One region of the Sodalis sp. RH16 genome, then DNA from elsewhere that is predicted to be linked to it. Evidence: predicted binding sites of a transcription regulator. Region 1 holds the regulator's gene; each other region holds the start of a gene.
The links. The regulator PhoB, encoded in region 1, activates phosphate uptake and scavenging genes when phosphate is short. The targets are predictions, from matches to a motif close to CTGTCATAAAACTGNCNNAT.
Positions count from the first base shown of each region.

Region 2: the regulator PhoB is predicted to act here: its motif matches at 1,826-1,845, upstream of pitA (inorganic phosphate transporter PitA).
Region 3: the regulator PhoB is predicted to act here: its motif matches at 3,043-3,062, upstream of serA (phosphoglycerate dehydrogenase).

Region 1 covers NZ_CP178737.1:3,107,955-3,113,128, reverse strand. The annotation lists gene ACL2XJ_RS14305 (PstS family phosphate ABC transporter substrate-binding protein) at 1-19, opposite strand, end outside; gene phoR (phosphate regulon sensor histidine kinase PhoR) at 16-1,350, opposite strand; gene phoB (phosphate response regulator transcription factor PhoB) at 1,375-2,064, opposite strand; gene sbcD (exonuclease subunit SbcD) at 2,334-3,566, shown strand; gene ACL2XJ_RS14285 (AAA family ATPase) at 3,563-5,174, shown strand, end outside.
Region 2 covers NZ_CP178737.1:1,961,247-1,966,420, forward strand. The annotation lists gene uspB (universal stress protein UspB) at 1-208, shown strand, start outside; gene pitA (inorganic phosphate transporter PitA) at 247-1,755, opposite strand; gene ACL2XJ_RS08875 (NAD(P)/FAD-dependent oxidoreductase) at 2,232-3,443, shown strand; gene ACL2XJ_RS08880 (alpha/beta fold hydrolase) at 3,529-4,461, opposite strand; gene ACL2XJ_RS08885 (AraC family ligand binding domain-containing protein) at 4,750-5,174, shown strand, end outside.
Region 3 covers NZ_CP178737.1:2,643,748-2,648,921, reverse strand. The annotation lists gene dtnK (D-threonate kinase) at 1-92, opposite strand, end outside; gene ACL2XJ_RS12155 (2-keto-3-deoxygluconate permease) at 89-1,042, opposite strand; gene serA (phosphoglycerate dehydrogenase) at 1,651-2,883, opposite strand; gene rpiA (ribose-5-phosphate isomerase RpiA) at 3,219-3,875, opposite strand; gene ACL2XJ_RS12140 (LysR family transcriptional regulator ArgP) at 4,064-4,957, shown strand; gene ACL2XJ_RS12135 (oxidative stress defense protein) at 4,954-5,174, opposite strand, start outside.

The sequences.
Region 1 (5,174 bases):
GACGGACGATTTTCATCAAAGCTCGACGGGCGGCTTAAAGGTGAGGTTATTTTCCTTCAGGGACGGGGCAACTATCAACCGGTTCGGCAAGGTGAAATAAAATCGGGTACCGGCGCCCGGTTCGCTGATGATATCCAGGCGCGCGTCATGATTGCTGAGGGCGTGTTTCACAATGGCAAGCCCGAGGCCGCTGCCGCCGGTTTGCCGTGACCGGGCTTTATCCACCCGGTAAAAACGCTCGGTCAGTCGGGGGATATGCTCCGGCGCGATACCCGGGCCATTGTCGCTCACCTGGAATTCCGCGCCGGCGGAGGTACGCTGCCAGCAGACCTCGATACGGGTGCCCGGCGGCGTGTGGATCACCGCGTTGTAAATCAGATTCGACATGGCGCTGCGCAACTGCTCTTCGTTACCGCGCACCCGCAGATGCTCATTAACGCGAAACACAATGTCGTGGCGCTCCTGGCTCAGCCCCTCCGCGCTTTGCTGCAGCCGCTTGAGGATGGAAGGAACGTCGATATTCTCGTTGACTTCGTTGTGGGGAGCGGCTTCGATGCGGGAAAGCACCAGCAGTTGTTTAACCAGGCGCTCCATGCGCTGCGTTTGATCCTGCATGGTATGGATTGCCTTGGCGCGAATCGCCGGGTCCATCTCCTGATCGTTCATCATCTCCAGATAACCCTGCAGGACCGTCAGCGGCGTACGCAGCTCATGGCTGGCATTGGCAAAAAAGTTGCGCCGCGCCCCTTCCAGCTGTCGCATCTGGGTAATGTCCCGCGCCACCATTAACAACTGATCGTCGGTGTAAGGCATCACCCGGAACTCCACATAGCGCTGGTTGTTGATGTGTAGCGTAAGGGGCCGCTGGAAGGATTGATTTTGCAGGTATTCATTAAACTCGGGGTAACGCAGCAAATTGAGGATATGCTGGCCGTTGTCTTCCGGCCAGCGAAAGCCCAGCAACTGCTGCGCCAAGCCATTGCACCAAAATATATGGCCGTCGCCGGTCAGCATCACCAGCGCATCCGGCAGGGTTTCCGCGCCGCTGCGAAATCGCTTGAACAGCGTTGCCAAATCGCGGCGGCGGCGGCGATGGCGCAGTTGCATCTGATGCAGGCCGTAGAACAGCGGTTCCCAACTGCCGCGGCCCACCGGCGGGGTCCGGCTCAGGTCTACCCACAGCCACCAGGACAGCCGGAGCTGATAATAATAGTTACGCAGCAGCGCCGCCAACAGCGCCGCCGCCAGCAGCCAGGGCAAATGCCCGATAAGTAACGACAACAGCAGGGCGGGCAGGCAAAAAAGCCCCAGTTCAAGCAGCAGTTTGCTCCAGGATAAACGTTCTAGCACCGGCCGTTCTCCCTTGAGACAGATTCAATAGCGGGCCGAGAAACGATAGCCGGTTCCCCGTACCGTCTGTACCATCCGATCGTGCCCGCCTGTTTCCAGCGCCTTGCGTAAACGACGAATGTGCACGTCCACCGTACGATCTTCCACGTAAACATTGGTACCCCATACATGGTTGAGCAACTGTTCGCGACTATAGACCCGTTCGGGATGGGTCATGAAAAAGTGCAGCAGTTTAAATTCGGTAGGCCCCATATCCAACGCCAGCTCATTGGATGTTACCCGGTGCGAAGAGGGGTCCAGGCTCAAGCCCTGCACTTCGATTTTATCTTCCACCGCCATCGGCGAGATACGCCGCATTACCGCTTTGATCCGCGCCAGCAGTTCCTTGGGAGAGAAGGGCTTGGTAATATAATCATCCGCCCCCACTTCCAGTCCCCGCACCCGGTCTTCCTCCTCGCCGCGCGCCGTCAGCATCATGACAGGAATATCGCGCGTCAATACTTCGCGCTTCATCAGTTTGATAAACTGTATACCCGAACCGCCGGGCAACATCCAGTCGAGCAGGACCAGATCCGGATAAGGCTCCGCCATACGACTCACCGCACTGCCGTAATCTTCCGCCTCAATAGGCTGGAAGCCATTTTGTTCAAGAACAAAGCAGACCATTTCACGGATGGGTGCTTCATCTTCCACGACTAATATGCGTTTTGCCATTATTTTCCTGCCGTTTATTCTCTGCGGTTATCGTGCCCGGGCATTATGCGTCACTTTTATGACAGATTTATTAAAATAGGCGCCGCCTGCTTCAAGGATAGGAGATCGCCGTTTTTCCGCCGCAAATTATATAATCGCACCTTTATTTCGGTATCCGCCGAAGCAAGGGTTATACCCGATAGCGTTCAGGTTGCGGCTGAGTTGGCTGCAACCTGAACGCTATTGGGTATATACTCTCGCCCTGATTCAGGGATTTTCTCCGGAGCCTCATGCGGATCATTCATACCTCCGACTGGCATTTGGGTCAGTCGTTTTTCACCAAGAATCGCGCCCATGAACATCAGGCCTTCCTGCGCTGGCTGGTGACGCAGGTTGAACTGCATCAGGCGGACGCGGTGGTGGTGGCCGGCGATATATTCGATACCGGCACGCCCCCCAGCTATGCACGGGAACTCTTCAACCGTTTTGTGGTGGAGCTACAGCCCACCGGCTGCGGGCTGATTGTGCTGGCGGGGAATCATGACGCCGTCGCCACCCTCAACGAATCACGCGGACTGCTGGCCTGCCTCAATACCCGCGTCATTGCCGGCGGCGACGCCGAACAGCAGGTTTTCGTGCTTGATGAGCGTAGCGGAAAACCGGGAGCGATTTTGTGCGCCATCCCTTTTTTACGGGCCAGGGATATGCTGGTAAGCCGCGCCGGCGAGTCGGGGGATGACAAACAGCGCTCCCTGATGGATGCCATCGCCGGACATTACCGGGATTTATATCAACAGGCCGTGGCGTTGCGCGATACCCTGACCGCGCCGGTGCCCATCGTCGCCACCGGTCATTTGACCGCCGTGGGCGCCGGCACCAGCGATTCGGTACGGGATATCTATATCGGCAGCCTGGATGCTTTTCCCGTCCCGTTATTTCCCCCCGCCGATTACATCGCCCTCGGTCATATTCACCGGCCGCAGAGCGTCGGCGGCCGGCCGAATATTCTGTATTGCGGCTCCCCCATTCCCCTGAGCTTTGACGAGGCCGGCCAGCCCAAACAGGTCAATATGGTGGATTTCCAGCCGGACCTGACGGCGGTGGTGACGCCGTTGACGGTGCCGGAGGTCCAGCCCCTGCGCCTGATTCGCGGCACCCTGGCGGAAATTGAAGCGCAGTTGCTCACCTTTCGCGATTACCGGGGCCAGACGAGGGTATGGCTGGATATCGAAGTGCTGACCGATGCCTGGCTTAATGATATCCAGCGGCAAATACAGCAGATTGCCGCCGATCTGCCGGTGGACATTTTGCTGTTGCGCCGCAACCGCGAGCAGCGGCGCCAGGCGCTGGAAAAAGAGCCTCATGAAACGCTGACCGAACTCAGCGTGGAAGAGGTGTTCGAACGCCGCCTGGCGCAGGTGCTGGTGCGGGATGAAGAGGAACTCAGCCGCATCCGCCTGCTGTATGAGCGGGTGGTGGCGGATATCCGGCACGAAAGTCCGGCACAGGAGCCCAGCCGATGAAAATCCTGACGCTGCGGCTGAAAAATCTCAATGCGCTGCAAGGGGAATGGAAAATCGATTTTACCGCCGCCCCTTTCGACGGCGCCAGCCTGTTTGCCATTACCGGTCCCACAGGCGCCGGTAAAACCACCTTGCTGGACGCCATTTGTCTGGCGCTTTATCACCAGACTCCCCGTCTGGGCGGCAATCCCGGCCAGGAGCTGATGACCCGCCACACCGCCGAAGCGCTGGCGGAGGTGGAGTTCGAAGTGAAAGGTATCGGCTACCGCGCCTTTTGGAGCCAGCGGCGGGCGAAAAACAGCCCGCAGGGCAACCTGCAGCCGCCGAGAACCGAACTGGCGCTCATCGCCGACGGCCGTATCGCCGACGGCCGTATCCTGGCGGATAAAATCAACGACAAGCTGCGGCTGGTCACCGACATCACCGGGCTGGACTTCGGGCGTTTCACCAAATCCATGCTGTTGGCGCAGGGGGACTTCGCCGCCTTTCTCAATGCCGACGCCAAAAAGCGCGCCGAACTCTTGGAAGAGCTCACCGGCACCGACATCTACGGTCGCATTTCCGCCGGCATATTCGAACGCCATAAAGCGGTCAAAGGAGAGCTGGACAATTTGCAGGCCCGTGCCGCCGCCATTGAGCTGCTCACCGAACCGCAACTGCAGGAACTAAACGATGAGCTGGCGCGATTAAAGGAAGAGGAGCTAAGGCTAAACCACCAACAGCAGGCGCTGCAGCGTCATTTGGACTGGCTGGCAAGGCACGGGCAGCTTACGGCGGCCTTGTCCGCCGCCCGTGAAAGGCAACAGGCCTCGGCGCGGGCTTATGACGAAGCGCAGCCGCAGCTGTCCCGGCTGACCCGGGGGGAACCCGCGGAGTCCCTGCGTCCGCTGCTGGAAGAGCAGCAACGCAGCCGGCTTAGGCAGCAACACCTGGACGAGTCCATCGCCGCGCAGCGCGCCGAGCAGCAACGTACGCAGCAGGCTTTACTGCCCTTGCAGGAGGCTTTCGAGCGCGCCCGCCAGGGCTGGCAGGATTATCTCCGGCACCGGCGGCAGCTTCAGCAGCTTATGGACGAGCGCATTATTCCCCTGGATCAGCATATCGCAGGACTGGAACAACAGGCGGCGCAACTGCGCCAGGCTGCCCGGGAGCTCAGCGCCCAGCGGCAAAAAAGGCAATCGGCGCTGGCGGAACAACAGACCGCCCTTTCCCGGGCCGAACAGCAGCTCCGGCAGGCCGAGAGCTATTTAACGCAGCATCCGGACTATCACCAGTGGGGAGAAGGGTTGCCGCTGTGGCGCGAACTCTTCGCCCGCCGGCAGCGGGAACGCCTGCAGGCGGACCAGTTGGGCCGGCAGCGCGATGGCTGCCTGCAACAGCAGCAAGAGCTGCTGGCCGAACGGCAATCGGTCCTTGCCGAGGCCAAGAGCTGCCGCCGGCAGGCGGCTGTCCTCACCGAACGCTTTAACGAACTGCAGCGCCAACGGGAGCAGCGGGAAGCACTCACTCCCTTTGGCGCGCTGCAAGATGAATGGGAGCTAAGCCGCCGGCACAGCCCTGCCCGCACCGTGCTCGCGTCGTTATTGCCCCAGCGCCGGCGGCTCACGC
Region 2 (5,174 bases), 1.1 Mb from region 1:
TGTTGACGGCAGCGGTTTTTTCACCGCTCACGGGCAACCCAGCAAGCAGTTAAGACTGGTTCGCTATATCTATGCGCAACGCTACCTTGATCATCACGATCAGGAATTTATACGCCGTTGCGAACGGGTGCGGCGACAGTTTATGCTCACCAGCGGGCTGTGCGGGTTGATTATCGTCAGCCTGATTTCCCTGGCTATCTGGCATTGAGAGAAGGGGAAGGCGACCCTCAGGCCGCCTGTGTTACGCTATTGAATACATTTCAGCGCCAGCCAATAAAGAGACCCTGACAGCACAATCGCCACCGGCAGGGTCAGTACCCAGGCCAGCAGGATATTCTGCACCGTCTTGCTTTGCACGCCGCCGCCGTCCACCACCATGGTGCCCGCCACCGCCGAGGAGAGGACATGGGTGGTGGAAACCGGCATGCCGGTATAACTGGCGACGCCGATGGAGACCGCGGCGGTCACCTGCGCCGAAAGCCCCTGCGCATACGTCATGCCCTTCTTGCCGATTTTCTCGCCGATGGTGGTGGCCACTCGCCGCCAGCCGATCATGGTGCCCAACGACAGCGCCAGCGCGACGGCAACGATAATCCATAGCGGGGCATATTCAACGGTGGCCAGCAGGTCCTTGCGCAAATTCCCCAGCAAACGTTTATCTTCACCGGAGGTTTGCGGCAGTTTGACCAGTTTATCCGTGGTGTCGGCGATGCACATCAGCAGGCGCCTGACGTGTGAACGCTCGCCGGGGCTGAGGTGATCGTAGCTTTGCAGATTTTCCAATAACGCCATGGTGCGGTCTATGGCGATGAGCGCCCGGCTGCCGTCGCAGTGGAATACCGTGGTGGCGGGCAGGGCTGAAGGAATGTCGGGCGCCGGTATTACCTGCGTATCAGTATCGGCGGTTTGCGGCAGGGTTGCCGCATGCAGATGATAAAACTGCTGCAGGTTGCCGACGGCATCCCTGGTGCGGGCGATATCATAGCCGGTGGAGTTCATATTCACCATAAAACCCGCCGGGGCGACGCCTATCAACACCAGCATAATCAGGCCAATCCCTTTTTGTCCATCATTGGCGCCGTGGGCGAAGCTCACGCCCGCCGCCGAGAGGATAAGCGCCGTTCGGGTCCAGAACGGCGGCTTGCGCTTGCCGTCCTTCTTTTCCCGTTCCGCGGGGGTCAGGTGGATACGGCGGCGTTTCGGCGTGCCGCTCCAGTAACGGCGCAAACAGAATACCAACGCGCCCGCCAGTACCAGCCCCACGATGGGCGAGATGATAAGGGACAGGAAAATCTCAATCAGCTTTGGAATATTCAGCGCCGCCAACACCGAGGTATGGGTCAGCAGCGCATTGGTCAGGCCGATACCGATAATGGCGCCAATCAATGTATGGGAGCTGGAGGCCGGCAAACCGAAATACCAGGTGCCCAGGTTCCAGATGATGGCCGCCAGCAGCATGGAGAACATCATTGCCAGTCCGTGGGTGGAGCTGACATTCAATAACAGATCCACCGGCAGCAGATGAACAATGGCGTAAGCCACGCTCAAACCGCCCAACAGCACCCCGAGAAAATTGAATACCCCGGACATTCCCACCGCCAGCTGAGAGCGAAGCGCGCGGGCATAGATTACGGTTGCCACCGCATTGGCCGTATCATGAAACCCATTGATAGCTTCATATATTAATACAAATATTAACGCGATAACCAACATAAGACCGGTATGAAATTCCAGGCCGGTAAATAGATGCAGCATAAGGTTACGCCATTTATTGGACATGAACGGGGCGCATTATCTGCGACAACGGGGGCGCTGGAAAAGCAAAATATGACCTTTTTATGACATTTTTATTGACGCTGCCCTTGCGCTTGCTGATGATTATCAATTTTATCAATAGGTTAATTCTGTTCCACCCGGCGTTTTTTCGCGCGGCTGGCGTCTGCCGCGGTGGATGGCTACAATCAGGTGCCCCGCCAAACGCGCCGACCGGGGGTATCCCCCTTAAAAACAAAGGCGGGTGCACATAAGTCAATTGAGCATGATTAGAGTATGAATAAGTTTGGTTTGTATTTATTGAGCGAATATAAATTGTTTAAGCATCAGTCGAAAGTGCAGACATTGAATGGATATAAATTGACTGAATACCAGTCGAGCAGGCTCCTGTTGAAGAGTGATAAATTGATTGAGAATCAGTCAAGCGAGAATAGATTGGCCGGGCTTAAGGTGATTGAGTGAGCACAGGGGAACAATTTGACGCCATTATCATCGGTGCCGGGGCCGCGGGCCTGTTTTGCGCCGCCCAGGCCGGTCAGCGCGGCCTCAGGGTACTGCTGCTGGATAACGGCAAAAAACCGGGCCGGAAGATCCTGATGTCCGGCGGCGGCCGCTGCAACTTCACCAACCTGCACGTGGAGCCCGCCGCCTTTCTCTCGCAAAATCCGCATTTTTGCAAATCGGCCCTATCCCGCTACAGCCAATGGGATTTTATCGAGCTGGTGCGGCGGCACCGCATTGCCTTCCATGAAAAAACCCTGGGGCAGCTGTTTTGCGACGATTCGGCCCAGCAGATCGTGACGCTGCTCCTGGACGAATGCCAGCGCGGCGGTGTGACCTTGCGGATGCGCAGCGAGGTGGCGGCGGTAGAAAAGCGTGACGAACAGTTCCATGTGCTCCTCCCCGGCGGCGAGGTCACGGCGCCGTCGCTGGTGGTCGCCACCGGCGGCCTCTCCATGCCCGGACTCGGCGCCACGCCGCTGGGTTACCGCATTGCCGAACGGTTCGGTATTCCGGTGGTGCCCACCCGCGCCGCGCTGGTGCCGTTTACCCTGCATAAACCGCTGCTGGAGTCTTTAGGCGCTCTCGCCGGCGTCGCCCTGCCAACGCAGGTGGAAGCCGCCGCAGGCATGTCCTTTCGGGAAAATCTGCTGTTTACCCATCGGGGCCTGTCCGGCCCGGCGATGCTGCAAATTTCCAGCTACTGGCAAAACGGCGAATTTCTTACCCTCAACCTGGTGCCGGAGCGGGATCTGGAGGCGTTTCTCACCGAAGAGCGACGGGATCACCCCAACCAAACGCTGAAAAATACCCTGGCAAAGGTGCTGCCGCGCCGGTTTGTAGAGTGCTGGCATACCCTGTTGAACATCCCGGAATGCACCTTGACGCAGCTCAGCCGCCGCCAGCAAAACGACTGGGTGATGTCTTTGCGGCAGTGGCGCGTACAGCCCAACGGCACCGAGGGCTATCGCACCGCCGAGGTTACCCAGGGCGGCGTGGACACCCGCCGCCTCTCCTCCAAAACCATGGAAAGCCGGCAGGTGCCGGGGCTCTATTTTATCGGCGAGGTGGTGGACGTCACCGGCTGGCTGGGGGGCTATAACTTCCAGTGGGCCTGGAGTTCGGCCTGGGCCTGCGGGCAGGCGCTTGCCGAAGTCGCCGGCATGTGATCAGAGGAACTTTAGCCCTTCTCAATGTCACCTCTATCTTGGCAGTGACTGTGCGGCTGGTTCGTCCGTAAACCACGGCGGAAAATCATCGATACAACTTGTCGAGAAATAGGTGTATCGACGCTGCTATGTCGTCCACCTTCTCATCGAGCGCAAAGTGACCGGCATCAACCAGTTGAACCTCTGCATCAGGCACATCGCGCTGGTAGGCTTCAGCTCCCGGCACCAGGAACGAGCTGTCGTAGCGGCCCCAGATTACCAGCGTCGGCGGCTTATGCGTGCGCAGCCATGCTTGCCACAGCGGATATGCCGCGACGTTGGTCTGATAGTCGTACAGTAATGCCGTTTGGATCGCTTTTTCGCCGGGCCGGGAAAGAAATGCGTATTCATCAATCCAGGTGTCGGGGTTGTAACGTTCCGGGTTTGGGCTATCGCCGGCATGGCGGAACTTGGTACCTTCAAGGGACATGAAAGCGTCGGGCACTTCCGGATGTGCCTTTGGATCGGCCCAATAGGCCTTGATGCCTTTCCATTTGGGCCCTAAGCCCTCTTCGTAGCTGTTGGCGTTTTGAATGATGAGGCCCTGAACGCGGGCCGGATGTGCCAACATGACGCGAAAACCCACGGGTCCGCCATAATCCTGCAGGTAAAGGCTGTAGCGATCAATCTTCAATTGCTCAAGCAGCCTATTGGTTGTTTCGGCCAGGTGGTTGAACGTATAGCGGTAATGGGACGGGGGAGGGGCGTCACTTTGCCCGAAGCCGGGATAGTCGGGCGCGACGACATGATAGCGTGTGGCGAGCAGCGGAATCAGCGTATCGAACATCCTTGATGATGAAGGGAAACCGTGGAGCAACACGATGGTCGGTGCGTCAGTGGGGCCTGCTTCGCGGTAAAAGATACCGACGCCGTCTACCTGGACCTTATGATAGGTCGTGTTCGAATGCGTGGCAGGAAGGGCCGCGGGTGTCTTGTCTGTAAATAAAGACAACGCGGCGGGAATGCTGGAACGGGACATTGCGTCCTCCTTTGGGCGTGCCTATGAATGGGTTGGACAGCGACCGATTAGCGCGGTACTGGCTCGACCGTAGCGTTCAGTTAACGTCGCGATGATTACATACAATTTTATCCGCCGCGACCCGTGAAAGAAAGCCCTACGGCTTTCGTATTCCGGATGGCTGGCTACGAACTTAAGGCTGGGTTCATGCATGGCATCTTTAGGATACTTGCAGGGCACATGGTTACTCCTATAATAGTAGTAGCTAGAGATATGAGCAAACCGAGCCTCGCTGTGGGATGACATCTTATGAAAACCTCCTCAAATGAGTGGGCAAAATTCATCGCAGCCCCTGAGTTGGGAATGCAGGGGCTACATGCCTATTTTAATAAGCATCAATACGAGCGCCACTCTCACGATTATTATGTCCTCGGCACCATAGACGCCGGCGCGCCGAAAGTCGCCCTGGAAAACAGCTCATTTATCGCCCCCGCGGGAAGCGCCATGATCATCAATCCGGGTGATTCCCACGATGGCAAGGCCTGCGGGGATCAGGGCTACCTGTACAGCATGGTCTACGTGGAGCCTTGGGCCATTGCGGACATTGCCGGGGAATTCGGCGTTTCCACGCCTGCTTCCATACTCTTTACCCGTTCGGTGGTTACCGATCCGGACGTGGTCTTCGCCTTGAGACGGCTCCATCGCACATTATTCTATGGGCAGGATCGGCTGGC
Region 3 (5,174 bases), 460 kb from region 1:
AGCAGCACCTCGGTTCTCGCCCCCTTCTTCGCCAACTGCACGCCGGTGTCGTTAGCCCCGGTAAAATCATCGGCCACCACTACCAGTTTCATGCTTTATTCTCCCGAAGTACGGATGCTGCATTACGTTTTGCCACCCAGGCACAAAGCAACGGGGTCAGGATGGCGGTCGTAATCACCGATGCGGCAATCAGCGGTGCGGCGGCGGCGGCGGCCGACGCCATGGTAGGATCGGCCTGGGCTATGGCCAGCGGAGTCGCCACGGCGTTGCCCGCGGTGCTTGATGCCGCGGCGCCGGCGATCCCCGATCCCCCCACCAGCCGATCGACCCGTATATTAAAGAAACCGCCCAGGACGGTGACCAGGATGCCCAGCACAACCCCGGCCACCCCGCCTTTTACCAGCATATCAAGATTAATGCCCGCCCCCAGAGCGAAGGCGAACAGCGGAATCAAAATCGGACCGCCGCGGGTAAGAAAATCACGCATTTGATGATCAAGGTTACCCAAAATCATGCCCACCACAATCGGCACCAATACCGCCACCAGCGCCATAAACGGAATATTAGCCATCCCCGCCGCCCCCAGGGCTATCATGGTAAACAGCGGGCCGTCCCCCAGGGACAAAATGGAAATGGCCCCCAGATCCCGTTCGGTGCCATACTCACCCACCAGCGCGGCGTAAAGACCACCGTTGGCATTCGCCATCGCCACGATAACCGTCAGGCTGGAAAGGCCGTAGATACCGCCGGTGCCAAACAAATGTTCAATACCAAAGCCTAACACCACCCCCACCAAAACCTTGGTCACCGTGATGGTGGTCCCTTGCAGCAACGCCCGCGGAGCGGCCTTAAAACTGATACCGGCCCCCATGCAGAGTAAAAATGCGCCGATAAGCGGCAGGGCGCCGTGCTTAAACAGCGCCGAAGTAAACCCCCCGATCTCCAGCGATTGCGGCGCAAAGGTATTGAGTAAAGCGGCGAGAATCAGCGGGACCAGCATCATCCCCCCCGGCATTCTCTCAATGGTTGCTTTGATTTTCATTCTGCCCTCACATGTATGATTACATTTAATCATAATGATTATATTGAGTCAAAATATAAAAAATGCGATCTAGATCTGATTATTACCAGTCATGATAAACAGAAATGATTATGAATAAGACCAATTTGATTGAATAGAATCACAACAGCACAATCGCCCGTTGAAGGGGGGTTGCATATTAAAGGGAGTCGCGTGTTAAAGGGAGACTCTGACAATGGGGTCGAATCGGGCGTGGTTTTCCCGCCCGACCGAGCGCCCCATGGCGCGGTAGGCCCGCAGACACCGGGCGTGCAGCAAACCTGTTAAAGGGAGACCGTGACAATGGGGTCGAATCGGGCGTGGTTTTCCCGCCCGATCGAGCGCCCCATGGCGCGGTAGGCCCGCAGACACCGGGAGTGCAGCGAACCTGTTAAAGGGAGACCGTGACAATGGGGTCGAATCGGGCGTGGTTTTCCCGCCCGACCGAGCGCCCCATGGCGCGGTAGGCCCGCAAACACCGGGAGTGCAGCGAACCTGTTAAAGGGAGACCGTACCAACGGGGATGCAGCGGCTATCTCGCAGCCGCCGCAGTCCCCCAAGGCGCCGGCCCCCGCCCTGGGGCCAAAACCTCAGTACAGCAAACGCGCCCGGATCGTGCCGGGTATCGCCTTAAGCAATTGCAAAGCGGTATTTTCCGCATCGGTTTCCACGTCTATCACCACATAGCCGATATCCGCCGTGGTTTGCAGATACTGGGCGGCAATATTAATGCTCTGTTCGGCGAAAATCTGGTTGATACGGGTCAAAATACCGGGACGGTTCTCATGAATATGCAGCAGCCGGCTGACGTTTTCACCATGCTCCGGCAAAGAAACCTCCGGGAAATTCACCGCGGACAGAGTAGACCCGTTATCGGAATATTTCGCCAGCTTACCCGCCACCTCCGTACCGATATTCTCCTGCGCTTCCTGGGTCGACCCGCCGATATGCGGCGTCAGGATAACATTATCGAATTCGCACAGGGGCGAAACAAACGGATCGGTATTGGTGGCCGGTTCTTCAGGGAAAACGTCCACGGCGGCGCCGGCAAGATGTTTACTGGCCAGAGCGTCGCACAGCGCCGGAATATCCACCACCGTACCGCGCGCGGCGTTGATAAACAGCGCGCCTTTTTTCATCTGGCCGAATTCCGCCGAGCTCATCATATTCCGAGTAGACTGGGTATCGGGCACATGCAGGGTCACCACATCGCTGAGGCCAAGCAATTCCGGCAGCGAATCCACCTGATGGGCATTGCCCAGCGGCAGCTTGCTCTCGATATCGTAAAAGTAAACCTGCATACCCAGGCCTTCCGCCAGGATACCCAATTGCGTACCGATATGGCCGTAACCGATGATGCCCAGCTTTTTGCCCCGGGCTTCGTAGCTGCCCTGGGCCTGCTTGTTCCACTGGCCGCGATGGGCTTTGGCATTGGCTTCCGGCACACCGCGGATCATCAGCAGCATCTCGCCGATGACCAGCTCGGCCACGGAACGCGTATTGGAAAAAGGCGCATTGAATACCGGCACGCCCCGTTTCAGCGCGGCCTTGAGATCAACCTGATTGGTGCCGATACAAAAGCAGCCCACCGCCACCAATTTTTCCGCGGCGGCAAACACCTCTTCCGTCAGGTTGGTGCGGGATCGGATGCCGACGAAATGCGCATCGCGAATGGATGCCTTCAATGACTCGGTGTCCAATGCGCCTTTATGGTATTCGATATTGGTATAACCGGCATGCCGCAGATTATCGATGGCGGTCTGATGCACGCCCTCTACCAATAGAAATTTGATTTTGTCTTTTTCCAACGATACTTTCGCCATTTCCCGACCCTTTTTGATACTTCAGAAGCGGCTGCAAAACACAGCACCCGGACAAAATAACAAATATTGCCGCATCGGCAAGTTCATTGACCAAAGTCCGCCCAGCACAAGCGCCGAACATAAGTGATTGCTATGGATAATTCTTCTGGAGGGACAGGCATACGTCCTATATATGGCAGTTAAATGACTTAAATGTGATATTTATCACTGAATTTCAGATAAAGAATTAAAAAATGCTATGTAAACAAAATTAACACTTATCCGTCGCCCGCAGTCAGGCCGGCATCGGTAACAATATCCCTGCCCGGCCGGCCCGCCCATGGGAAATCCGCGGCTTATTCGATAACCTTGACGCCCTCCGGAGTGCCGATCAGCGCTACGTCAGCGCCGCGCCGCGCAAACAGCCCGACGGTAACCACCCCCGGCAGAGCGTTGATTTTATCTTCCAGCGCCACTGCATCCAATATTTGCAGGTTACGCACATCAAGAATGATATTGCCGTTATCGGTCACCACCCCCTGGCGATATTCGGGCAAACCGCCCAATTTAACCAGTTCACGGGCCACATACGCCCGCGCCATAGGGATCACTTCAACCGGCAGGGGAAATCTTCCCAATACGTCTACCTGTTTGGACGCGTCGGCAATGCAGATAAAACGGCGCGCCACGGCGGAGATAATTTTTTCACGGGTCAACGCCGCGCCGCCGCCTTTAATCATCTGCATATGGCTGTTGATCTCATCCGCCCCGTCGACATAGATATCCAGCGAATCCACGCTGTTTAAATCAAGCAAAGGGATCCCCAGCGCTTTCAATTTCGCCGACGAAGCCTCGGAGCTGGATACCGCCCCGTCTATCTGGTGTTTCATGGTGCCCAGAGCGTCAATAAAATGCGCGGCGGTGGTACCGGTGCCGACCCCGACGATGGTACCGGGTTGAACATATTTCAATGCCGCCCAGCCTACCGCTTTTTTAAGTTCATCCTGCGTCATGGCATGTTTTTCCTATGGAAATCCAACTTGCCGGTATTATAAAGCAATATCCGGCCAAAAAGCTTGAATTCCGCCGCAACGGCACGCGCCCGGACCACTCCACCCTCATCCATAAGATTTTAAGACCTTACCGGGGCAAAACTATGGCATAGTGCAGGGATACACCGACGTTAGGGGACGAAGATTGAATGAAACGCCCGGACTATCGAACGCTGCAGGCGCTCGACGCCGTGATACGTGAACGAGGTTTTGAACGTGCCGCGCAGAAACTCTGTATAACGCAATCCGCGGTATCGCAACGCATAAAACAGTTGGAAAATCTTTTCGGCCAGCCGCTGCTGGTACGTACCGTCCCGCCCCGGCCGACGGAACAGGGCCAAAAGCTGCTGGCATTATTGCATCAGGTGGAGTTGCTGGAAGATGAATGGCTCGGCACCGATAACGGCAGCGATACTCCCCTGCTGTTATCCCTGGCGGTCAATGCCGACAGCCTGGCCACCTGGCTGCTGCCGGCGCTGAAACCGGTACTGACCGATTCGCCCATCCGGCTTAATTTGCAGGTTGAGGATGAAACCCGCACCCAGGAGCGGCTTCGGCGCGGTGAAGTGGTGGGGGCGGTGAGTATCCAGCCCCAGCCCCTGCCCAGCTGCCTGGTGGATCAACTGGGCGCCCTGGATTACCTGTTCGTGGCATCGAAACCTTTTGCCGACCGCTACTTTCCGAACGGCGTCACCCGCAGCGCGCTGCTGAAAGCGCCGGCGGTGGCGTTCGATCATCTTGACGACATGCATCAGGCGTTTTTACAGCAGAATTTCGATCTGCCGCCGGGCAGCGTGCCCTGCCATATCGTCAACTCATCGGAAGCGTTTGTGCAGCTGGCTCGCCAGGGCACCACCTGTTGCATGATCCCCCATTTGCAAATCGAAAGAGAGCTGGACAGCGGCGAGCTGATTGATCTTACGCCAGGGCTGTTCCAGCGCCGGATGCTGTTCTGGCATCGTTTTGCGCCGGAAAGCCGGATGATGCGTAAAGTGACCGATGCCTTGCTTTCCCACGGCCGCCAGGCTTTGCGCCAGGTTTAAGGCTGAGGCCGCAGTTCAAATACCACGTCGACCTGATCGTCGAAACGAATGGTCTGCTGCGCATAGGTTTGCGCGGCATCGGTTTGCGCCATGGCGTCATTGGCTTTGAACATCCGGGCTACCGGAACCGGCTGATAGTTGGCCACGTGGTAACGGATACTGTAAATCGGTCCCAACTGGGCCTTGAAGCCTTCCGCCAGCGCACGGGCCTGGGAGG